DNA from 3 places in the Exiguobacterium sp. s191 genome. Region 1 is predicted to be linked to each of the others. Evidence: riboswitches for the same ligand, from Rfam matches in the RefSeq annotation. Region 1 holds a riboswitch; each other region holds the start of a gene.

Region 1 (8,024 bases):
CACCTCATTTTGCAGCAGCTGACGATTTAAGTGAACAGAAAGCCAAAAACGAACAACAGCAACAAGACAATGCTAAAAAGCAAAAAAACTTAGAGTCTTCTGTTAATCAAGAAGGTCAAAAAATCTCTAAAACACAACAAGAAGTCAATCGACTAGACGAAGCGTTGAACGAAAAAATCTTTGCTGTCGAAACAAAAGATCGTCAAATCAAAGCAACAGAACGTGAAATCGTTGAACTTGGAAAAGAAATCGAGAAATATAAAGCGAAACTAAAACGCCAAGAAAAATTACTTGGTGATCGTCTTCGTGTCATGCAAGAGAATGATGGAAACTCGATTAAATGGGAGGAAGTCATCTTTGGCGCTAAAAACGTTGGTGACCTCGTAAGCCGTGTCATGGCAGGGAAATCCATTTCAAAACAAGATGATAAAATGATCACGGATTATCAAAATACTCAAAAGCAATTAGCGGATGCGCAACAAGAAGTAAAAGAAAAGAAAGCGCAGTTGGTCGTTGAGAAACAAGAATTAAAACGTCAACAAGCGGATCTTGAATCACAATTAAAAGAGCGGAACAAACGCTTAAAAGAACTACGTAAGAAAAAAGAAAAGTTCGAAACACAATTGATGGATGCAAAAGAAGTCCAACAAATTTTGATTGCGCAAGAAAAAGCGATTGCAGCTGAAAAAGCAGCGCGTGAACGTGAAGCTCGAATCGAAAAAGAACGTCAAGCTCAGGCTGCACGTGAAGCGAAAGCAAGAGCAGAGGCTGAAGCAGCGCAAGCAGCAGCACAAAAAGCAGCAGAAGAGCAAGCCGCTAAAGAAGCAGCAGCTCAGCAAGCAGCACAAGAGAAGGCAGCGCAGTCAGCAAAACCTTCTGGTTCGACGAAACAATCTGCACCAAAACCATCTACACCAGCACCAGCTGCACCTGCTCCAGCGCCGTCAGCTCCTGCGACACCTAAACCGTCACCATCATCAGGCGGACTCTTCATTCATCCAACTGCTGGTGCTGTGACACAAGGGTATGGTTCTGCAGGCGGAGAGAACGGTTATACGTTCCATAACGGGATTGACTTCGGTGGTCCAGTTGGCACGCCAATCGTGGCAGCTGCAACTGGTACAGTCATTACAGCATCAGGTGGCGGACCTTACGGAAATCACATCATGATCGCTCACCAATTGAACGGGAAGACCTATACGACAGTCTATGCACATATGAGTTCATTGAACGCTAGTGCAGGTCAACGTGTCAGCCAAGGTCAACAAATCGGTACACGTGGTAGCACAGGAAACTCAACAGGTCCACACTTACACTTCGAAATTCACGTTGGTGGATACAGCTACAGTGCAACAGGTCCAGCTAACTCAGTCAATCCAATGTCGATGTTTTAATCGTAAAGAATCGTTGCATATGCAACGGTTCTTTTTTTTGTCATTTTCAAAAAACAAATCATATATTACAAAAAACCGTTTTCATTTGAAATGTAAATGAAATTTTTTTGAAACGATTACGGTGCTATAATCTATTTCAGATATGAGAGAAACTTGAATACTATAATAAAATATGAAAAAACATAAGTGAGGAAAACGATATATGCTAAAAAAACTAATTTCTACCATTGTTTTAGGAGCATTACTTATAACAGGAACGCAACCGATCGCAGCAGCGACCATTAAAGAAAAAAAGGCTGAAAATGCCGCTGAACAACGTAAACTTGAAAAAGCGATCAAAAAACAAGAAGCTAAAATCTCAAAAGAGCAACGTCAAATCAATCAAATTGACGCAGCAATCAACGAAAAGATTTTCCAAGTCTCTGAAAAAAATAAACAAATCGAACAGTTGAACGTTCGAATCGATGAGTTAAAGGCAGACATCGTCCGTTACGAAGAAATGTTACAGAAACAGGAAGAACTACTCGGTGATCGTTTGCGTGTTTTCCAAGAGAACGATGGAAACTCGATTAAATGGGAAGAAGTCATTTTTGGATCGAAGGATTTAGGTGATTTATTCAGCCGTGTCATGGCGGGGAAAAAAATCGCTGAGCAAGACGATAAAATGATTTCGGATTACATCGCAACGCAACAAAAATTAGCAGAAGCAAAACAAGCGCTCGTTGAGAAAAAAGCGGAGCAAATGCAAGAAAAGAAAGTATTGCTTGAACAAAAGAAAGCGTTAAAGCTTCAAATGAAAGAACGTAGTGCCACGCTGAAGAAATTACGAAAAGGGAAGACCAAGTTCACGACAGAACTGTTAGACGCAAAAGAACTTCAAGCGACTCTCGAAGCGCAAGAACGTGCAATTGCGGCAGCGAAGGCAGCCGCTAAAGCAGCGGCTGAAAAAGCAGCAGCGGAGAAAGCGGTAGCCGAAAAAGCCGCTAAAGCGAATGCTCAAACAGCAAAACAAGTAGGTAAGAGTTCGGAGTCAACTGATTCTGTTGCCCCGCCCGTTGTTTCGAGTGGAGGGAAATTCGTTCGACCATCTTCTGGTGGAGTGTCGCAAGGATTCGGACCAGCAAGCGGCGCGAACGGTTATACGTTCCACAACGGTGTTGATTTCAGTGGTTCGGTCGGGTCTCCAATCGTCGCTGCAGCAGCTGGAACGGTCATTACAGCATCAGGTGGTGGACCTTACGGCAATCATGTCATGATTTCTCACTTCCTCGATGGACAAGTGTACACGACTGTCTACGCACATATGAGTTCATTATCGGTTCGTGCAGGACAAACGGTCTCTCAAGGTCAACAAGTCGGGACACTTGGTAGTACAGGGAATTCAACAGGACCACACTTACATTTCGAACTACATGTCGGAGGCTATCAATACAGTGCTTCTTCTCCTCTGAATGCAGTCAATCCATTGGCATATCTGTAATCAAAACGGGCTTCGGCTCGTTTTTTTTTCTTCTCTATGCTACAGTTAAGGCGAAACGAATACTTGAGCAACTAGGGGAGCTGGAGGAATCCGGCTGAGAGGAAAACCAATCTGTTTTCGACCCTATTACCTGAACTGGATAATACCAGCGTAGGAAAGTTGAGCCGAACGGATACCGGAATGCGTGTATAACGCTTTCGTATAGCGTCGACTGCTTTTTTACAGCGGTCGACGCTTTTTTTTGTCGGTCACGACTCCCTTACATTGCTCGATGGGAAGGTGAAAAGAACATGAAACATGTACTGACGATTGCAGGATCCGACTCCGGTGGTGGAGCTGGGATTCAAGCAGATTTAAAAACCTTTTCGGCTTTAGGGGTTTATGGAATGAGCGTCCTGACAGCCGTCACGGCGCAAAATACGTTGGGTGTTCAAGCGGTGGAAGAGTTATCCCCAGAAATCGTAGATGCCCAGTTAACGTCGATTTTTTCAGACATTCGTGTCGATGCGATCAAAATCGGGATGGTCTCGAATGCGCAGACGATTCGTGTCATTGCTACACATCTCCGCAAACAGACAGTTCCTATCATATTAGATCCCGTCATGGTCGCTAAAGGTGGTCATGCCCTATTGCGGACGGAAGCTGAACAAGCATTGATTTCAGAACTTCTGCCGCTTGCGACACTCGTTACACCGAATTTACCGGAAGCGGAGCGGTTAACAGGACGATCAGTGACCAATCTAGAGGAAATGCGACTGGCGATGCATCAATTGGCTACACAGACAGGGGCAGTATTACTAAAAGGTGGACATCTCTCAGGAGCTGCAACGGATTTGTTGTTTGATGGGGAAGTGGAACATCGTTTCACATCGGAACGGTTAGACAATCAACATACTCATGGAACTGGTTGTACCTTATCTGCAGCGATTGCAGCACGGATGGCGCTTGGAGAAGATTTAACAGATAGTGTACGACAGGCGAAAAACTATGTCACGGAGGCAATTCGTCATGGATTTGCTCTCGGACAAGGTATTGGACCGACACATCATTTTCACTCACTTTGGAGGGATACACATGTTTACGACCATTCTTGAACACAAACCACTCATTCACCATCTGACGAACACGGTTACGATCAACGACTGCGCGAACGTCACACTCGCTGTTGGAGCATCACCCGTCATGGCGGAAGACATTCGTGAAGTAGAAGAGATGGTTAGACTCGCGCAAGCTCTTGTCTTAAACATTGGTACGATCGATGCAGACATGCAAGCAGCTCAACGACTCGCAGCACGTGAAGCGGGACGTTTGAATGTCCCGATCGTTCTTGATCCAGTTGGAGCAGGGGCAACGACATTACGTACTGCCTTTTCTAAAGAACTCATTGATCTCGGGTGTACGGTCATTAAAGGAAATGCTTCTGAAATCAAGACGTTACTTGGGGAAGATGGGCGAACTAAGGGAGTCGATGCTGCGGGAGATGCAATGATGGATCGAGAAAGCATTCGTGCATTTGCTCGCAAACACCAATCTGTCCTCGTCGTGACAGGTCCGAACGACTACATCACAGATGGAACGCGTGAAATGGAATTACATGTAGGAACACCACGTTTGGGAGACATCACGGGTACGGGCTGCATGACGGCCTCCTTGATTGCGAGCTTCCTCGGTGCAGGATATACGACATTTGAGGCGGCTGTCCACGGGACATTCGTCATGGGAAAAGCAGGAGAACAAGCAGCCTCCGCGCAAGGTCTTGGTGATTTTAAACGAGAGTTGTTCAATGCCATCAGCCTCATGACGGTGCAAGATCTGGTGGAGGTGACAGAACGTGTCAATTGATTACTCCATCTATGCAGTGACGGATCGTCGGTACCATCCTGGAGTCGCGATCGAGACGGTCGTTGAGGAAGCCATTTTAGGTGGTGCAACGATCGTGCAATTACGGGAAAAAACAGCGCAAGGAAAGGAATTCTTCGATCAGGCAGTTCGGTTGAAAGCACTCACGGATCGACACGACATTCCTTTGATCATCAATGATCGGATTGATATCGCGTTACTCGTCGGAGCTGGTTTGCATATCGGACAAGAAGACATTCCTTTAACCGCAGCACGTCGCCTTTTACCAGATGCCGTGATTGGTGTGTCGGTAGCAACCGTTGCACAAGCGATTGAAGCAGAACGAGACGGAGCATCTTATTTAGGCGTGGGGTCTCTATTTGCGACGTCATCCAAAGCGGACGCTGATTCCATGTCGCATACGATGCTTCAGGCGATTCGGGAAGCTGTACGATTACCTCTAATCGGTATTGGTGGAATCACAGCAACGAATGTCTCCTCTCTGCCCATCCCGCTAGAAGGGTATGCCGTCATCTCAGAAATTTTCGCTAAAGAAGATCGGCAACTCGCTGCGCAGCAAATGACAGATGCTGTGCGTGAATGGCATCAATCACTTCAGAACAGGGTATAATCCGTTCAGAGGTGATTGTATTGAAATGGCAGACGATCCGTTTTCGCGGCTATTGGATTCGATATCGGTTAGAACCACAAATCATTCGAGTCGATAATCAGGGGATCTACCATCTAGGAAAAGTCTTATTTCCACATCCTAATCGTATATCTTATGAGATGGCCCTTTTATTGAAAGAAAAGTATGAAAGACGCTACAAACGTCCGTTGTATATTAAAACGAGCTCGATTGCGACGGAAATTTGGGGACATACTCATTTAGATATTTATTACCGGGCACTTCTTCGTCTACCGATTCCGACTCGGCTTCGTCAACGTTATACGAACCGATTAGAAAGCACGAAAATCATTGACATCGGCGTACGCGCTGTCGATCAAAATCGAATTGTCTGGGATATCGGAGATTACGTAGGAGGATGGTTCGTGTTTTGGCTCATTCGCAGACGAATGCGCTGAACTTGCAATGTCCCGTTTCTCATGGTGCAATATAAGTAGAAACGAGGTGACGGACATGGACATTCCCCGTTGTGAAACGATTGCGATTGATGAACAACGTGCGTCTGAAATCGGACATATCGTTGATACGATTCCGACGCTTGAAATCGGAAAGCTATTTAAGATTCTTTCGGATGCGACACGACTGCGAATCGTTTATGCGCTGACGATCGAAGAAGAACTATGCGTTTGTGATGTCTCGGCCTCTGTCGACTGTTCGATTGCGACAGCGTCGCATCATCTTCGATCTTTGTTGAAACAAGGACTCGTCAAGTTTCGAAAAGATGGTAAAGTCGTCTATTATTCCTTGGATGACCATCATGTGTCATCGCTTGTACATATGGCGATGGAACATGTACAAGAGGGAAAAGCAATGCCTGAATGAGTCTTTAGAATAAACGAAAAGCGCAGCTTTAGCTGCGCTTTTCGTTTATTCTAAAGACGATTGTTCTGATCCTTTTGGAGCGAAGTGGTGGAAGAAAAAGACCGTGGCACTAATCAATAAAAAGGACAGGATGGAGAGACCAAGACACATCCATTTATATGTAGCGATTAAAGTATCTGATTGTTGTAATTTGGCTTGAAGCGTTTTATACAAATCATCTTTCACACGGGATAAGTCTTCGAGAATCGTTTGAGTCGTCTGAGTCGATTGTCTAGCAAGACGTTTTGCGGCTGTTGGACTTTGACGTTCATAGACGACAAACACACGTTCAATTTCAGACTCCCAGACATTGTTGCGGCGAAGGAGATCCTTAATCGTCCCTGGAGTAGTCGACGATTGGTTCAGACTATTGCGCAAATCATGGATTTTAGACGTTGAAAAGTAATATTGTTCGATATAACGATTATCTTCATACAATAAGAGACCACGAACCGCATTGGCACGATCTCGATTGTGTTCGACCAACTGATCTACCTGATTGATTAACGGTATATCATGATCCTTCATTTGCTCGGTCATCGTTGCAATCGTCCGATAACCGGATAAAGCATAGATGATCGGGATAGAGGCGAATAAGCTGATCAAGAAAATCAGCAGAATACGCTGACGCCAAAGAGAGTGCATGCAATCATTCCTTTAAATAAAAGACATGTCATAAGCTTAACTACTATCGTAAAAAAAGTGAAGCCTGTCTATTTTTTGAATAGGGATAATGACTGAAAAAGTGAATAATACTAATAAAAAAGCAGGAAAGATGATGCAATACGAGAAGCTGTTTTAAGAAGATGAAAAAAGCACAGCTAAGCTGCGCTTGGTGTTAAAACGAATACGAATGTTCCTTGTAATTGCCGAAGACAGTATGGATTTCTGAGAATGTAACGAATGCATTCGGCTCGACAGAAGAGACGATTTCTTGCAAACGGACGATTTCATTATTTTGAACGACGACATAGACCATTTTTTTCGTTCGGTTGGAGTATCCTCCACGTGCATCGAGAATCGTGACACCACGACCGAGTTCTTTTGTAATGACTTCATTGATTTCATCTGCTTTCTCACAAATGATGATACATTGCTTAGAAGCAGAATAGAAACTGTAAACCGTCTGAAGGGCTTTGGCGCGAACAAAGCTCATGATGAGAGCATACATAACGTGTTTAAGATCGAATACCCACCATACAAGGATGTAAATGACAAGATCTTGCATCAGAAATATACGAGGAAGTGGCCAGTTATGAAAACGAGCAAAGAAAAACTTTCCAAGAATATCAAGCCCTCCAGTTGAAGCACCACCGAAGAAGATCAATGCCATTGCAAGACCAGAGACTAGACCAGCAAAGATGGAAGCGACGAGCGGATCGTTTAGAGATTCCGGAACGATTTGAGTCGGGATCCAGTCAATTAAAAAGGAAGAAGCAATGACAATAATTCCAGATAAGAACATGAATCGTTTGCGTAGGAAACGGAAACCTAAAAGGAAGAGGGGAATGTTTAAGAGCAATTGCGTTAATCCGATTGGCGTGTGGAAGAGCTCTTGAATAATGAGCGTGATCCCCATGATACCGCCTGATCCGATATCATTTGGAGATAGTAGTAGGCTGATGTAAAGGGAATACAGCAACGTACCAATGATTAAGAAACTGATTTTTTCAACTCTCTTTTTCTGTGGGTGTGTTGTAGTCATGGCAATATGATGAGTGACCTCATGCTCCTCCTTCTGTGAGTATCTGCATGCAAGAGT
Region 2 (8,024 bases), on a different contig from region 1:
CGACGCCGTTCCGAGCGCTCCCATGCCGATGATCAGCACCTTCGCTGTTGCCAAGCGTGCTTGTCCCGCTTCCCCGATCGGTTGAAATCGAGTTTGCCGTGAGTAACGGTTCATCGAATCAATCCACTTGTCGGACTACTCGCGACCGCATACTGTTTCTTCTCGATTCGTCCCGCTTCGTATCCGAGACGCCCCGCTTCGACAGCTAGTCTCATTGCGCGCGCCATCTTGACTGGATCTTGAGCATGGGCAACGGCGGAGTTCAATAAGACACCGTCCGCACCGAGTTCCATCGCATAGGCGACGTCGGTCGGTGAACCGATTCCGGCGTCGACGATGACTGGGACCGTCGTCTGCTCGATGATGAATTGCAGGTGAAGTGGGTTGAGGATACCTTGCCCGGAACCAATCGGTGATGCTGCCGGCATGATGGCGTGACAACCAAGTTCTTCGAGTCGTCGTGCAAGGACGACATCGTCCGACGTATACGGTAAGACGATGAAGCCTTCTTTAAGTAATTCTTCAGAAGCCCGTAACGTCTCAATCGGGTCAGGTAATAACGTCTTATCGCAACCGATCACTTCGACCTTAACCATGTCGCACATACCGGATGCTCGCGCAAGCTTCGCCAACCGAACGGCTTCTTCTGCTGTCTTCGCTCCGGCCGTGTTCGGTAGTAGATCGTACTTCGTTAAATCAAGCGACTCGAGGAAATTCGCTTGTTGTTTATCAAAAATATCGAGCCGGCGGACGGCAAACGTCAAGATTTGTGAGGCGGACGCATCGATTGCTTCCTGCTGTACCGTAGCATCCGTATATTTCCCCGTTCCGAGTAATAACCGTGATTCAAATGTCTTTTCTCCAATTTTCAGCATGTTTATCCTCCTCCTACGAAATGAACGATTTCAAATGTGTCGTTGTCCCGAACGACCGTCTGATCGTACGCCGTGCGATCGATGATTTGTCGATTCTGTTCGACGATGACGAGCTTTTCCCCTAAGCCGAGTTGCGTTAGCATGTCCTCGATCGTTTCAATCTGATCGATCGTGTGGTCATTGCCGTTAATCGTAATGTTCATCGGACTTCCTCCTTCTGAATCAACCGTAATGTATTTACCAAGACTTCCGCTGTCGCCGGTGCGAGTAATATGCCATGCCGATGATGCCCCGTCGCTAGGAAGATCCGACGGGATGAATCGGCGACTCCGATATATGGCAAGCCGGACGCCGTTTGTGGTCGTACACCGGACCAGACTTCTTCGATGACCGCGTCACGAATCGGTGGATACAGTCGTTCTGCTGCTTGAAGCAATGACGTGACCCCTGCGACACTGACACCGACCGTCTCGTCGTGCGGCAGTTCGGTCGCACCGATCAAAATCCGACCGTCTGCTTTTGGCACAAGGTAGACAGCGTCGTCAAACAGGATCGAGCGTAACGGCTGACCCGCGAGACGGACGGCGAGACATTCCCCTTTGACCCCATATGTCGCGATCGAAATGCCGGCTGTATCGAGCAAAGCTTGCGAACCCCGTCCGGCAGCGACCGTCACTGTTTGTCCGGTCCAGATTCCCGCATTCGATTCGATCCTAATGAAGTCATCGTTCTCTTCGATGCGTGTGACTTCCACCTGTTCTTCAATCGATATGCCACGTGCGTGTAAGGCATACATCAATGCAGTCGTCAGTCGTCGTGGATCGATTTGACCGACAGCTGGAAACAGATGCTCGCGCCCTTTACGCTTTAACAAAAACGGTTGTTCCCGGTATCCACAATCGATGCCTGTTTCTCGCTCAAGACGACGTGCAAGCAACGGATACAGACGACGACTTCGCGCGGAAAGTGCATGCAATTCCTCTCTGAGCTCGATGTCCGTCGCAAGCATCCCGGCAGCCGCGCGACTCGTTCCTTGTCCACCTGCTCCGCGTTCTAAGACGACGACGGATTCATTCTGACAGGCGAGACCGTAAGCAAGCGTCAAACCGATGACTCCACCGCCGATGATGATGTGATTCGTCATACCCGTACCCCCTGATAATGCTTGACGGCGGCGAGCGGATCCGAATGACCGAGAATACCCGATAAGACGGCGATTCCGGTTACACCGGTCGCTACGATTTCAGGCATGCGTTCTGGTGTAATCCCGCCAATTGCAATGACTGGTTTCGTCGTGAAGGTGACGACTTGCTTCAAGGCGTCAATCCCTCGTGGTGGCACGTCCGGCTTCGACGCTGTCGGATAAATATGACCGTACAGCAGGCGATCGGCTCCTTCCGCTTCTGCTGCCAGTGCCTCTGCTAGCGAATGGACTGATTTCCCGATGACGAGATTCGGAAAATGACGTCGCACATCGCGGACACGCAAGGAACGGCGCGTCAGCTGCACACCGATGCCTGCGACATGGGCGACGTCGACCCGATCATGAACCGTTAACTGTTCAGGCGAATAACCATGTGTAAGGAGCGCCTCAATTAGATCAAGTAATTCTGCCGCCGATAAGTTCGGTTCTCGTAGATGCAGCTGATCCGTATAGGGTTGAAGCGATTGAAAGGTCTTTATTTCGTCAAGCGGATTAATGGATCCCGTCGAAATCAGATGTAAACGCATCATGTTCTTCCTTTCCATACGAAAAAGGACCACTCCCGATGTTGAAGGGAGTGGTCCGAAAATGCGCTGAAGCGCTAAGGATATCTAGGATTTCGAGCCACTTCCCTCCGCTAGTACGAACTAGATCAGGTTCAAAGGGTCCGGATACTTCCGTCTCAGTCTGCTGGGAGACTCCCCTAGTGTCTTTTCGTGTTTAATTGGCTTGCCCCATTAGTCTAGCATGAGTCGCTTTGCTTCGCTAGTCCTAGTTGAGCGCTTCCACTTGCTGAATCAGTTCCGATTTCGTTGGTCGCTGTTGCTCTCGGCTGTCGGCATACGTCTGCTTCAGCTTCAGGATGCGCATTACTTTGGCATCGAGCATCTCCGGCGTCAGCGTTTTTTCTTTGACGGCTTGCATCACTTCAGCATGGACCTTTGTGTAAGCACCTGCCTCTGAAAACATCGCCATATCAGCTCCATTGACGAGCGACTGACGTGCCGCTTCTGCGAGACCATATTGTTTCGTGATCGCCCCCATGACGAGATCATCCGTGATGATGACACCGTTGAATCCGAGTTGTTGACGCAAGAGGTCAGTCAAGATCGGCTTTGAGAGCGAGGACGGATTCATATCGTCATACGCGGGATAGAGAATATGGGCGACCATCACCATCTCGGCGCCCTCTTGAATCGCTTCTTGGAACGGTAACAGCTCCGTCCGCTTCAATTCTTCCTTTGATGCCTTCACTTTCGGTAGCCCGACATGGGAATCGACACTCGTATTGCCGTGACCGGGAAAATGTTTGACGACCGGAATCGTTCCCGTCTCCTGCATCCCGTGCATCAGGGCCGTACCAAGCGTCGCGACGGTATTCGGATCAGCACTTAACGCACGGTCGCCGATGATCGGATTGTTCGGATTACTGTTGACGTCAAGGACCGGCGCGAAGTCCATGTTGAAGCCATAAAAACGTGACAAATGTCCGAGCGTACGTCCGACGTCTTCCATTTTCACTTCATCTGCTCCTTGCGCCATACGTTGACTCGTCGGTAGACGTAATCGTTGATCTGGTACCCGGCTGACGCGTCCGCCTTCTTCATCAATCCCGACGAACGCATACGGTTTTTGGTTCGTCTCTTGAATCGCACGCGTGAACGTCAAGAGTTGCTCTTCCGACGTAATGTTTCCGCCGAGCAATAAGACCCCGCCAATCGCATGCGTCTGTAACAATTTCCGGTCAGCTGCTGAAAGTTCCGTGCCGGCGACTCCGATGTAGAGCAGTTGATCGATTTTTTCTGACGTCGACATCGTTTTAAGTTGCTGCTTTAATCGTGCTTGTTGTCGTTCCTCTTTCGTTGGCTCAGGTTTCGGTTTCTTTTCTTCTGTCGGTTGCTTCGTTTCCGATTGTGATGGTTTCGTTGGTTCCGTCGTCTCCTGCGCACACCCTGCAAGCAACAGACAACCGATCAGTACGGTTTTCTTCACAAAGGATCCTCGCTTCGCACACCATTGATCGAATAATAGACGGAAATCTCAGCGTTCAGGGATTGCGAGACCGAACAATATTTATCCTTTGATAACGAGATGGCGCGACGGACCTTATCTTCCGGGAGATCACCTTCGAGCCGGTAATGAATCGAGATCGACGTAAAACGCCGCGGATGGTCCTCTGCCCGTTCTCCTTCGATATCCATTTCGAAATGGGTGATCGTCAAGCGCATCTTCTCTAAAATCGAGACGATATCAATTCCAGTACAGCCGGCAACGGCATGTAGCAAGAGTTCAGTCGGTCGTGGCGCTTGGTTTTCACCACCGTTTTCGGGTGCTGCGTCCATCGCCAGATGATGCCCTGATTCCGTCTGTCCACTAAATCCCATCTGTTTGTTCCATGTCACTGTCGCTTGCATCGTTTCCACTCCTTTATAAGTAGTCTTCTTCTGTAGTATACGCAAAAAACAGCAAGCCTGGAAATTCACACGCTATTTCGAATAATGGTTCTTTTCCCGAAATCTCGCTTTGCGATACCCGACGAAATCGTTTCATGCTATCCTGTTACTCATAGTTTCGCGCGCAAGCGCTAGAATTGAGGAATCATCCATGTCACCTACTACTCGTTTAAGTCGACGCGATTGGCTCTTGATCGCCACGTTGTCGCTCCTGACGTTCGTTCTCGGAACAAGCGAATTCGTCATCGTCGGGATCCTCGCTGAAATCTCCTCAGCCCTTGATATCACGATCGCAACAGCAGGTACGCTCGTTTCAGCCTTTGCCATCTCCTTTGCAATCGGTACACCGATCGTCATGTCGCTGACCGGTCACCTGGAACGGCGTCGTCTGATCCTACGTCTCTTACTCGCCTGGGTCTTATTGAATCTTGCCAGTAGTTTTGCTCCAAGTTACGAAGTATTGCTCGCAACCCGCATTCTGACAGCCATCCTGACCGGTGTCTTGATCTCGCTCGCAATGGTCGTCGCAAGTGACGGTGTGCCTGTCGCGAAGCGCGGTGTCGCCGTCTCGTTCATTTTCGGTGGTTTCACACTTGCGAACGTTCTCGGTGTCCCGATCGGAACGTTCATCGGTCAACACGCTGGCTTCGAAGCTACGTTCTGGCTAACGACAGTCATGGGATTGATCGCGTTCCTCGCAGTATGGAAGATCGTTCCGGTCCAGCAATCGACGGGTTCTGGTTCAATTAAGGAACAGCTTGGATTGCTCGCCAACCCACGGATCCTGATCGCCTTCTTTATTCCGTCATTTGGATTCGGGGCAACCTACGTCGTCTACACGTACCTCGTACCAATTCTGCAAACAGAACTCGGGATTGCGAAAACGTGGATCAGTCCGATCTTGCTCGCTTACGGCGTCGTCTCGATCTTCAGTAACATCCTTGCCGGCAAGATTGCCAGCAAAAATCCGATGGGACGCTTACGGTTCGTCTTCGTCGTGCAAGCAGTCGTTCTTGCTGCGTTATACTTCACAACAGCATCCCTTCCGCTTGGTCTGTTCAACATCGCCTTGATGTCGTTGATGTCGATTTTACTAACGACTTCGACACAAATCTACTTGATCGACCTTGCTGAAAAGTTCAATCCGGAAGCAAAAGGACTCGCTGCTTCATTGATGCCGGTTGCGAGTAACGTCGGGATTGCTTTTGGTTCGGCACTCGGTGGCATCGTCTATGCGAACGGTCCGATGATGAACACGGCACTCGTCGGTGGACTGGTTGCGCTCGTTGCTGCTTTATTGACTACAATCAGTCATCGCCTCGATCAACGGTCATGAAACCGTTACCTTATCCTTTTTTGTAACAGGTCGATGACGGTTCGATGACGTTATGATGATAGTCCCCATCTCGCTGATGATTTTTCAGTATGATGGGGACTATGTTGTAGTAGAGGAGTGTCTGAAAGTGAAAGCATTACACATCATCGGTCTCGGTCTGTTGACGATCATCCGACTCTGGCTCGGAATCCAGTGGTTCATCGCTGGAATCGGTAAGTACATTAATGGCTTTGATGCACGGCCGTTTCTCGAAGGAGCGCTCGCGAAGTCAACTGGCGAAGACGCACTCGTCAGTTCCTGGTATGCGACGTGGATCGAGCAACTCGCCTTACCGAACGTCGGGCTGATCAACGCCTTGATTCCGTTCGCGGAACTCGTCGTCGGGATTCTGTTGATTCTTAGTCTGTTGACAGTTCCTTCACTGGTCGTCGGTAGTATCATGAATCTCAATTACTTACTCGCTGGGACGATCGCATTGAACCCAGTATTCTTAGCAGCGTCAATCGCCTTACTGGCTGCAGGACGCTTTGCCTATCACATCGGCATCGATCACTGGATCATCCGCTGGTATCGTTCGTCGCAGCAACCGCATCCCCTTGACCGGATTCCAGTCTAACGAAAAAACTCTCCCATACGTGGGAGAGTTATTTTTTTTGTTGCTCGAGAATCGTCTGCTGTGTCGGAACCCCGCCGACTGAGACTGTCCGCTCGAGGAACAGATAGGGTTTGCCATCAACTTCGAAACGATGGTCACCGAGATAACGTGCCGAGTGCCCATCCGTTGCGAGCTTTTGTTCGATGGCTGAGACATGTTCGTCGAGTGAATAAAACCGATCGTCGAACGTCATTGTGATGTTTTTCTTACGATACCCGAGTAAGAAATTGTAGTAGAACCAGTACATAACACCTGCAAATAAAACAAAAATCAAGAATTGCATGTCAGTTCCCCCTTCGTATAGTCTTTATACGTTGGAAGAAAACGGGAGGTTTCAAATTAGGAGTGGAAATTGGTTACTTTTATTAATTTGTAATAATTTGTTCAAGCATAAGTTTATTCTTCGATCCCTTATTTTTAATTTCTGTTTCAAATACTGTTTCGGCTGTTAATGGATTGACGACAATCGCTTTGACTGCTCCATTTTCCATCCGATATGCAATATATATATGGTCGTTTTCTGCATTAACAACTGAGTATGAAATAACTTCGTTTTTAGCAAACGATTTTAATTTTATCGTTTTAACGAACTGTCGATCAGACTCAATATCATAGATGTGCCATCTTAACTGTACTTGCTCAGAAGATTCATCCGACTCTTCAATTCCTACCAAATATCTTCCTTCTTTCATGATATAAGTACCGTTAGGAAAGTCTGCAAATCGATTTAGTTGTTTTGTTTTCTGTCCATCTTTTACAACGATTTTTACTTCCATTGTATCTGAATCTTTTAATTGGTGCATTTGTTCCACAATCATTTTTCCGTCATAAAAAGATCGAATAACATCGCCTTTCTCTAAACGACTTGGCAACTTAATTTTTGATACTGTCTCATCATTTAAATCTATACTAAAGATATTTTCTCTCACTGATTCTCGGTTAGGAATATACGATTCAATTAGCAGCATATTACCCATTCGTTGAAACGGAGAGAAACGAATGGATCGATTTTGTTGAATTTCAGAAATATCAAATGTTTTCCGAGTCAACTTTTTCGTCGATACATCCCAATATTGAAGTTCGATTTCCCCATCACCTGTAGCACGTAAGCCATACGTCACTAAATCTTGAGTGTACAAATGGGTATCGTGTTTAAAAATAAATTGACGAAATTCACGAGGAGACTCTTCCCATCTATTTTCGTCTTGAAAAATATAAAATAGGATAGATTTATCAATCCTCTGTACGTTACCTTCAATATCAATAGAATATCCGTTCGGATTACGACTCCACTCATTTAAAATAAGTCTCATGTTTTGAACAGCATCTTGCTTCGGATTACCTTTTATTGTTTCAACTACAAAATTAGTTTTATCTACTGATAACACTTGTCCTACATAGATTCCTATAGATACGATACTGACTATTCCCAGAATCAAAAAATATTTTATTGAACGCATAGTGTCCTCCTTAAACAGCAACTTTCCATTTTAGTAAACGT
Region 3 (8,024 bases), on a different contig from region 1:
TCGTCGCCCGTGCACTCGGTGCAGAAACATCTGATCATGTACTTGACAGCTGTGCCGCACCTGGTGGGAAAGCGATGCATATTGCTGAAGGTTTGACGACGGGAACACTACAGGCACTTGATCTTCATCCACATAAGATTAAATTGATTGAACAGCAAGCGACACGATTAGGTCTTACGACTGTTCAAGCAGAAGCGTTAGATGCTCGTAAAGCAGGAGACCGCTTTGAAGTAGAATCGTTTGATCGGATTCTTGTCGACGCACCTTGTTCAGGACTCGGTGTCATTCGAAGAAAACCAGATATCAAATGGACGAAACGCCCGGAACAACTCGAGCAACTCCCGAAAATTCAACGAGATATTCTGACATCTGTCTTACCACTCGTTAAAAAGGGTGGAACCTTTGTCTATTCGACTTGTACGATTGATCCGACCGAGAACGAGGAGCAGACAGCGTTCATTCTCGATCAAGGGTTCGATTTTGACACATCCTTCGCGGCACGAATGCCAGAATCCGTGCGACATCTGATCGGGGATCGAGCAGAACTCAAGTTGTTACCGACGACAGTCGGAACGGATGGCTTCTATATTGCCGCGTTTAAAAAACGAGAAGATTGACACGAACGGAGGACTGTCATGGAGCTAGCTCACCTTTCGACTACTGGGAAAGTCAGGACTAAAAATGAGGATACGGTATTACTCGTCGGGAACGCCGAACGTGGTCTTGCCGTCGTTGCGGACGGTATGGGAGGTCATGCTGCTGGCGATATCGCAAGTGCGATCGTTAGCGAGGTATTTGAAGCATCCTTTTCACTCATGCCAAATCGTCCGATGGAATTGTCTGAATGGATAGAACAACGTGTAGCCGAGGCAAATGCCCGGATTCTTCAGTTTTCAAAAGACGAGCAACTTGCAATCGTCGGAACGACCATTGCCTGCGTATGCTGGGTCGAAGATTTGCTCGTCATCGGTCATGTTGGAGATAGTAGGGTCTATGCCCTTGAAGGTACGGCGTTAAAACAATTGACGGATGATCATTCTTACGTCAACATGTTACGACAAATGGGGGAACTTTCGGATGAGGAAGTCGAAAATCATCCACGTAAGAATGTCATCACACGGTCGGTCGGCTCGAACGAAACAGTCGAAGTCGACATTCAAGTCAGAGATGCTCCAGACTATGACCTCGTCCTCGTCTGTAGTGACGGATTGACCGATGAAGTGCCAGATGATGTCATCGAACAGATCATCTTACAGGATGAGCCGCTTGATGAGATCGTTGGACGATTGGTGAAAGAAGCGAATGCTCGAGGAGGCGCGGATAATATTACGATTGCCGCCATCCGGTTCAAAGAAAGAAAGAGGGTCTGAATATGCGATACGGAGATCGATTAAATGACCGCTACCGCATAGAACGGCTAGTTGGAAGTGGCGGGATGGCGAATGTCTATCAAGCCTATGATGAGATTTTAAAGCGTCATGTTGCCATTAAGATTTTACGGACTGAATTTTCGCATGACGAACAGTTCATTCGTCGATTCGAACGTGAAGCGCATGCTGCTACCAGCTTGAATCATCCAAACATCGTTGCCGTCTATGATGTAGGCGAAGAAGATGCCATCTATTACATCGTCATGGAGTATATCGATGGTATGACATTAAAAACATTTTGTGAAAATCAAGCATTACCTGTGCCGCAGGCCGTCGATATCATCGCTCAAATTTGTGATGCGATCGATCACGCCCATGCACACCGGATCATCCATCGCGATATCAAACCGCAAAACATGTTGATTCGAGAAGATGGTACCGTCAAAGTAACGGATTTCGGAATCGCTGTGGCAATGTCGAATGCGACGCTGACGCATACGATGTCAGTCCTTGGATCCGTCCATTACTTTTCACCAGAACAAGCAAAAGGTAAATTTGCGGATGAGAAGTCGGATATCTATTCGCTTGGTGCTGTATTATACGAACTTGTTACAGGACAAGTCCCGTTCGAAGGTGATTCACCGGTTGCGATTGCTTTAAAGCATCTGCAAGATACACCGCGTCGCCCATCCGTCTTGAATCCGAAAGTGCCACAAGCGCTTGAGAACTGTATCATGCAGGCGCTCGCAAAAGCACCGCATGACCGCCAACAGTCCGTCGCAGCCTTTAAGACAGATATGGTGACGGCGTTGTCTGACGAACGAGCAAGTGAAGGCATCCGTGGTGCAGAAGAGGATGAGATGGAAAAGACGATGGTCTTATCGCCTGTACAAGTGCCAGAAGAATCAAAAGCGGAACCAGAATCACCCGCTGTCACGACCGTTCAACCGAAAACACCGGAAAAGAAAAAGAAAAAACGCTGGTGGATCGTCCTCTTATTGCTCATATTGCTAGGTGGTGCAGCTACGACGTTTGCGATGTGGCCAGATCCAACGGTCACCGTACCATCTGTCGTCAAGTCGGATGGAGACGAAGCGGAAACGAAGCTTGAGAAACTTGGATTCGTTGTTGAGACGACAGAACGAAATAGCGATACAGTCGAGGAAGGCGATGTCATCAGTCAGACACCGCGTGAAAACGCACAAGTCAAGAAGGGTTCGACAGTCAACTTGGTCGTCTCTACAGGTAGTGCTCCGGTCGAAGTACCGGATGTGACAGATGACGCTGAAAAAGAGGCGATCGCCACATTAAAAGAGGCTGGATTCGCAAAAGTCGAAGTCGAACGTGAAAAGTCGGATGAAATCGCGCGAGGTAATGTTATCCGACAATCGATCTCTGCTGGAACGGAAGTGATCGCAAAAGAACAGACGATTACGATCACTGTCTCAGAAGGAACTTCGTCCTTTGAATTGAAAGATTTGACGAACTTATCGAGTGATGAAGCAAAAGCGTATCTCGATGAAATGGGTCTCGACGGCACGTTTGAACAAGAATTTTCAAGTGACGTGAAGCTCGATCAAGTCATCCGTCAATTCCCGCAAGCAGGAGCACAAGTCGAACCGAACGACTCCGTGACTGTGTTCATCTCAAAAGGTGAGGAAGAAAAAACGGTGACGGCAACGTTCCCTGAAAAGGTCGTCTATGATGCGGTCAGCGAGAACGAGGACGAGGAACCACCGAAACAAGTCATCCGGATTGAGACGGAAGACGCGAAAGGGAAGCGGACCGTCATCGAGGAATCGATTGATCAAGATGAGACATTCGACGTGCCGGTGACAATCGATCCGGGAGAAGAAGGAAAAATTACGATCTATAAAGACGATACGGTATATCGTTCAAAAACCATCACGTACAATCAAGCAAAAGACGCACAATGAATGTGATGAAAAAGGAGTGCATAGGATGACGGAACAACGCATCGAAGAGAATCGAGAAGGAACGATCATACGCCTGCAGGGTGGCTTTTATGATGTCATGACACCAGAAGGAGAGGTCCGTTCACGGGCAAGAGGGAATTTCCGAAAACGCGGCATCAGTCCAGTTGTCGGAGACGAGGTCGTTCTTCATATCGAAAGTGAGACGGGATATATTCTCGAAGTGAAGGAGCGGGACAACTTTTTAGTACGCCCTCCAGTCGCGAATATCGACCAGGCATTGCTCGTCGTCTCGGCGGCAGAACCTGATTTTTCAGCGCACTTGCTCGACCGATTTCTCGTTTTGATCGAAGCGAAGGAAATTCAACCCGTCATCCTGTTGACGAAGATGGATTTGCTGGACGATGTTAAAGGACCGGCTGTCCGAGAGGCGATTGCCGCTTACCGGAAGATTGGGTATACGGTCATCGAGACATCAAGTGAGACGTTGGCAGGTGTTGAGCAAGTCCGTCCGTTACTTGCTGGAAAAACGAGCGTTCTCGCCGGACAATCCGGTGTCGGGAAAAGTTCATTGCTCAATGCACTGGAACCCTCTCTTGATTTAGAAACAAGTGCGATCTCGAAATCACTCGGACGAGGACGTCATACGACGCGCCACGTCACATTGATGCCGCTTGCCGAAGGATTGATTGCCGATACGCCAGGTTTCTCGAACCTCGATTTTCCGTATGATATGGAAATCGAGGATGTACGGTGGAGTTTCCCTGAATTCGTGGCTGTACAAGATGATTGCAAATACCGAGGTTGCTTGCATTTGAATGAACCCGGTTGTGCCGTCAAGGAAGCCGTCGAAGCCCAAGAAATCATGTCCTCTCGTTATGAGAACTATGGTATGTTTATAGACGAAATCAAGAATCGAGCCCGGAGGTATTGAAGATGATTAAAATTGCACCATCTATCTTATCAGCAGATTTTGCGAATCTCGAACGCGATGTTAAAGCAGTCGAAGCAGCAGGCGCGGACTATATCCATTTTGATGTCATGGACGGTCAGTTCGTACCGAACATCTCATTTGGATTACCTGTGCTTAGCAGCTTACGTCAAAAGACGGATATGATTCTCGATGTCCATTTGATGATCGACCAGCCAGAACGTTTCGTCGAGGATTTCGTCAAAGCAGGGGCGGACATCGTGACGTTCCACGTCGAAGCGACGAATCATGTCCATCGTGTCTTGCAACAAATCAAAGCAGCGGGCGCAAAGGCAGGAGTCGTCTTGAATCCCCATACGCCATTATCAACGATTGAACACGTCCTTGAGGATGTCGATATGGTTTTATTGATGACGGTCAATCCGGGCTTCGGTGGACAAGCCTTCATCGAGCGTGTCATGCCGAAACTCGCAGCACTTGCGCAAATGAAAGCAGAGCGTGGTCTGACATTTGAAATCGAGATTGACGGTGGCGTCAATCCGGAAACGGCAAAGCTTTGCATCGATAACGGTGCGAACGTTCTCGTCGCAGGATCAGCAATCTACAATGCACCAGATTATGCGGAAGCGATCACTAGCATTCGTCAAGGGGCTGCCGTATAATAAGAACGAGAAAACGAAATATGATGACCGCAAGGGGTGTCGCTTGAAAAGCGGCTGAGAGGAGTCTTTTAGACTTTAACCCTTCGAACCTGTTCCGTTCAAACGGACGTAGGGATGTGGCGCACGCAGGCAGTACGGCGTTCGTCGTACTGCCTTTTTGCGTCCTCTCGTACAATGAAGGAGGAAAATAGCATGAAACGGTTACAAATGATGATGGAAATTGCCATCTTCGCCAGTCTCGGAGTCGTCTTTGATTTACTGATTCCATTCAAAATGCCACAAGGAGGCTCAATCAGCTTAGCGATGTTACCGATCTTCGTCATGGCATTTCGCCACGGTGTCGTCGGAGGGGTCGTCACGGGAGCGCTTGTCGGTACGATTCAATTGATGTTCGCTCCACAAGTCTTGACGATCGTTCAACCGATGCTTGACTATACGATTGCGTATGGTGTCGTCGGATTAAGTGGTCTGTTCGCGCGTCAAGTCAGACTAGCCGCGCGCAATGGACAAAAGAAAAGCTTGATGGCGTTCGTTCTCCTGGCGACGTTATTAGGCGCAGGACTCCGTTATATATGTCATGTCATCAGTGGAATCGTCTTTTTTGCCGAGTATGCCGAAGGTCCAGTCGTACCGTATTCATTGATTTATAACGCGACATACATGGTACCGTCTTACGTTCTTTGTGGTGTCGTTGCGGGTCTTTTATTCACGACTGCGCCACGCTTACTCCGTTATTCGGCACGAGGCGTCTGAGATGCGGGCGATTCTCGTCTGTGCCGGTCCGCGAGAAGAAGCGCCGGATTTACGGACGTTTTGTCAGCCAGGTGACTTTATCGTCGGTGTCGACGGTGGTGTTCAGACGATTGAATCGTTTGGGCTGACATGCGACCTGACGATTGGTGATTTTGATTCTCTTGGTTATGTACCAGAAGGGGCAATCGTTCATCCGGCCGAGAAAGATGAAACGGATCTCGAACTGGCACTTCGTACAGTCTCAGAGAAGAAACAGTTTGAGGATACCTTCATTATCGGGGCGACAGGTGGGCGGCTCGACATGACCGTCCAAAATGTATATCTATTGAAGCGATACCCAGAGGCACGACTCGTGACGAAACGAGAAGAGGTACGATACTTGGCTGAGGGAACGTATGCAGTCGAAGCAGGGAGCTATCATTATCTTTCGTTCATTCCACTCGTACCATCGACTTTAAGCTTATCCGGAGTCAAATATCCACTTGATGCACATCCAGTACCGGTCGGAGGTTCCTTGACCGTCAGTAATGAATGGTGTGCGTCAGAAGCGAAGGTAGAGCTCCATCAAGGAGAACTATTGATGATGCGGACGCTTAAGGAATAGCACAATCATAGGAAAGAGGCCGTGGATGACTCCGCGGCCTCTTTTTAGATGAAATTATTCTTCGAGTTGAGAAGGGGCGACACGGATGTCGCTTTGAGCGGATAGATGTTTTCCTTTGACGAAGAGATGATAACTTCCCCACATGACAAGGAAGAAAGGAACACCGATGTATAGTGCGATTCGTTGATCCGCTTGAAACGCAAGACTGACGAGGACGACGACGTTAAGTGTCAACGAAATCAGTGGTAACACCGGATAGAGTGGTGTCTTGAATTTCAGTTCGGATACATCGTGTCCGTTTCGGACGAACTGACGACGAAATGCAAGCTGCGAAGCAGAGATTGAAATCCAGCCGACTTGAGCCCCGAGTCCGGCTAAGGACAAGAGCCAAATGAAGACGGTATCTTCTGCGAAAAATGCGGTCAGAAGCGATAACATCGCGAACATCATCGTAAAGAGCAACGCCCGCATCGGCACACCACGTGCATTGACGTAAGATAATTTCTTTGAAATCATCCCTTCTTGCGCCATTGCCCATAACATCCGAGTCGCCGCATATAATCCGGAGTTTCCGACGGACAACAACGCTGTCAAGACGACGATGTTCATCAAATCAGCAGCGTACGGAATACCGATCGCATCAAAGACCATGATGAACGGACTGCTGACTCCGCCAGCTGTTTCATAAGGAATTAATGCACCAACGATCGTAATCGATAAGACGAAGAAGATGAACGTCCGCCAGACTGTATTGCGGATGGCTTTTGGAATCGATTTTTCGGGCGTGTCGGACTCCCCAGCCGCAACACCGATCAATTCCGTTCCTTGGAAGGCGAAGTTGACGGCAATCATCGTCGTCAAGACACCGAGAATCCCGTTTGGAAACCAACCGCTTGCCGTAAAGTTCGCAAATAACGATGTCGGACGATCTGCTTCCATCGGTAACCAGCCGAACCAAGCAGCGCCACCTAGAATGATGAAGAACAGGATCGCGAGGACCTTCAAACTCGAGAACCAGAATTCAGCTTCACCGAATGCTTTGGCGGAGACGGCATTCAGACCGAACAGCAAGACCGTAAAGACGGTACACCAGACGACAACGGGTACGTTCGGAAACCAGCGGTCCATCAAACTGCCGGCAGCTGTAATTTCGAGTGCCACCGTCACGGCCCAGCCGAGCCAATAAATCCAACCGACGGCAAAGCCGACCCCTGGTCCGATGAATCGGGTCGTATAGGTCTGAAATGACCCCGAGACCGGCAGATAGACCGCTAATTCTCCTAGACATAACATCGTCAGATACATGATGGTCCCACCCACGATGTAACTGAGGACCGCCCCGAGAGGTCCTGCTTGTGAAATCGTTAATCCTGACCCTAAAAATAAGCCTGTTCCGATGATTCCGCCGAGTGAAATCATGAACAGGTGTCGACTCGTCATCTCTCGTTTGAGTTGCATGATGACTTCCCCCAATTCTGACAAAATAAAGTACGTTCCTATTGTAAGCGTTCTCAATAAAAGCGACAATTAGTTTATGAGAAAAATAAATGAGGGCATAAAAAAACCGGAAGGGAAGATTCCCATCCGGTGGTTGCGCCTTATACGCGTTCGACTTTACCTGATTTAAGAGCTCGAGCTGAAACCCAAACCTTTTTCGGCTTACCGTCGACGAGGATACGTACTTTTTGTACGTTGACTCCCCAAGTACGTTTTGTTTTGTTCAATGCGTGTGAACGGTTGTTACCCGACTTTGGCGATTTCCCAGTAACG

What was found. Region 1 has a riboswitch for thiamine pyrophosphate ahead of thiD (bifunctional hydroxymethylpyrimidine kinase/phosphomethylpyrimidine kinase). Riboswitches for the same ligand answer to the same signal wherever they lie in the genome.
Region 2: it holds a riboswitch for thiamine pyrophosphate, as region 1 does, so the genes downstream of both, KNQ09_RS02665 (thiamine phosphate synthase) here and thiD (bifunctional hydroxymethylpyrimidine kinase/phosphomethylpyrimidine kinase) in region 1, are expected to answer to the same signal.
Region 3: it holds a riboswitch for thiamine pyrophosphate, as region 1 does, so the genes downstream of both, thiT (energy-coupled thiamine transporter ThiT) here and thiD (bifunctional hydroxymethylpyrimidine kinase/phosphomethylpyrimidine kinase) in region 1, are expected to answer to the same signal.

What each region holds. Positions count from the first base shown of each region.
Region 1 is NZ_JACSNC010000004.1:115,535-123,558, reverse strand. Features, by position in the region: gene KNQ09_RS15215 (murein hydrolase activator EnvC family protein) at 1-1,394, shown strand, start outside; gene KNQ09_RS15210 (murein hydrolase activator EnvC family protein) at 1,597-2,874, shown strand; TPP riboswitch at 2,938-3,048, shown strand; gene thiD (bifunctional hydroxymethylpyrimidine kinase/phosphomethylpyrimidine kinase) at 3,165-3,968, shown strand; gene thiM (hydroxyethylthiazole kinase) at 3,949-4,716, shown strand; gene thiE (thiamine phosphate synthase) at 4,706-5,344, shown strand; gene KNQ09_RS17490 (hypothetical protein) at 5,551-5,799, shown strand; gene KNQ09_RS15185 (ArsR/SmtB family transcription factor) at 5,855-6,223, shown strand; gene KNQ09_RS15180 (CHASE3 domain-containing protein) at 6,269-6,907, opposite strand; gene KNQ09_RS15175 (YitT family protein) at 7,101-7,967, opposite strand.
Region 2 is NZ_JACSNC010000001.1:519,181-527,204, reverse strand. Features, by position in the region: gene KNQ09_RS02685 (ThiF family adenylyltransferase) at 1-114, opposite strand, end outside; gene KNQ09_RS02680 (thiazole synthase) at 111-875, opposite strand; gene thiS (sulfur carrier protein ThiS) at 878-1,078, opposite strand; gene KNQ09_RS02670 (FAD-dependent oxidoreductase) at 1,075-2,019, opposite strand; gene KNQ09_RS02665 (thiamine phosphate synthase) at 2,016-2,609, opposite strand; TPP riboswitch at 2,692-2,794, opposite strand; gene nagZ (beta-N-acetylhexosaminidase) at 2,851-4,071, opposite strand; gene KNQ09_RS02655 (OsmC family protein) at 4,068-4,493, opposite strand; gene KNQ09_RS02650 (MFS transporter) at 4,684-5,868, shown strand; gene KNQ09_RS02645 (DoxX family membrane protein) at 5,996-6,484, shown strand; gene KNQ09_RS02640 (hypothetical protein) at 6,513-6,806, opposite strand; gene KNQ09_RS02635 (hypothetical protein) at 6,889-7,983, opposite strand; gene KNQ09_RS02630 (hypothetical protein) at 7,994-8,024, opposite strand, start outside.
Region 3 is NZ_JACSNC010000001.1:1,338,503-1,346,526, reverse strand. Features, by position in the region: gene rsmB (16S rRNA (cytosine(967)-C(5))-methyltransferase RsmB) at 1-617, shown strand, start outside; gene KNQ09_RS07290 (Stp1/IreP family PP2C-type Ser/Thr phosphatase) at 636-1,370, shown strand; gene pknB (Stk1 family PASTA domain-containing Ser/Thr kinase) at 1,373-3,307, shown strand; gene rsgA (ribosome small subunit-dependent GTPase A) at 3,333-4,238, shown strand; gene rpe (ribulose-phosphate 3-epimerase) at 4,241-4,897, shown strand; TPP riboswitch at 4,920-5,029, shown strand; gene thiT (energy-coupled thiamine transporter ThiT) at 5,090-5,650, shown strand; gene KNQ09_RS07265 (thiamine diphosphokinase) at 5,652-6,254, shown strand; gene KNQ09_RS07260 (amino acid permease) at 6,309-7,712, opposite strand; gene rpmB (50S ribosomal protein L28) at 7,853-8,024, opposite strand, start outside.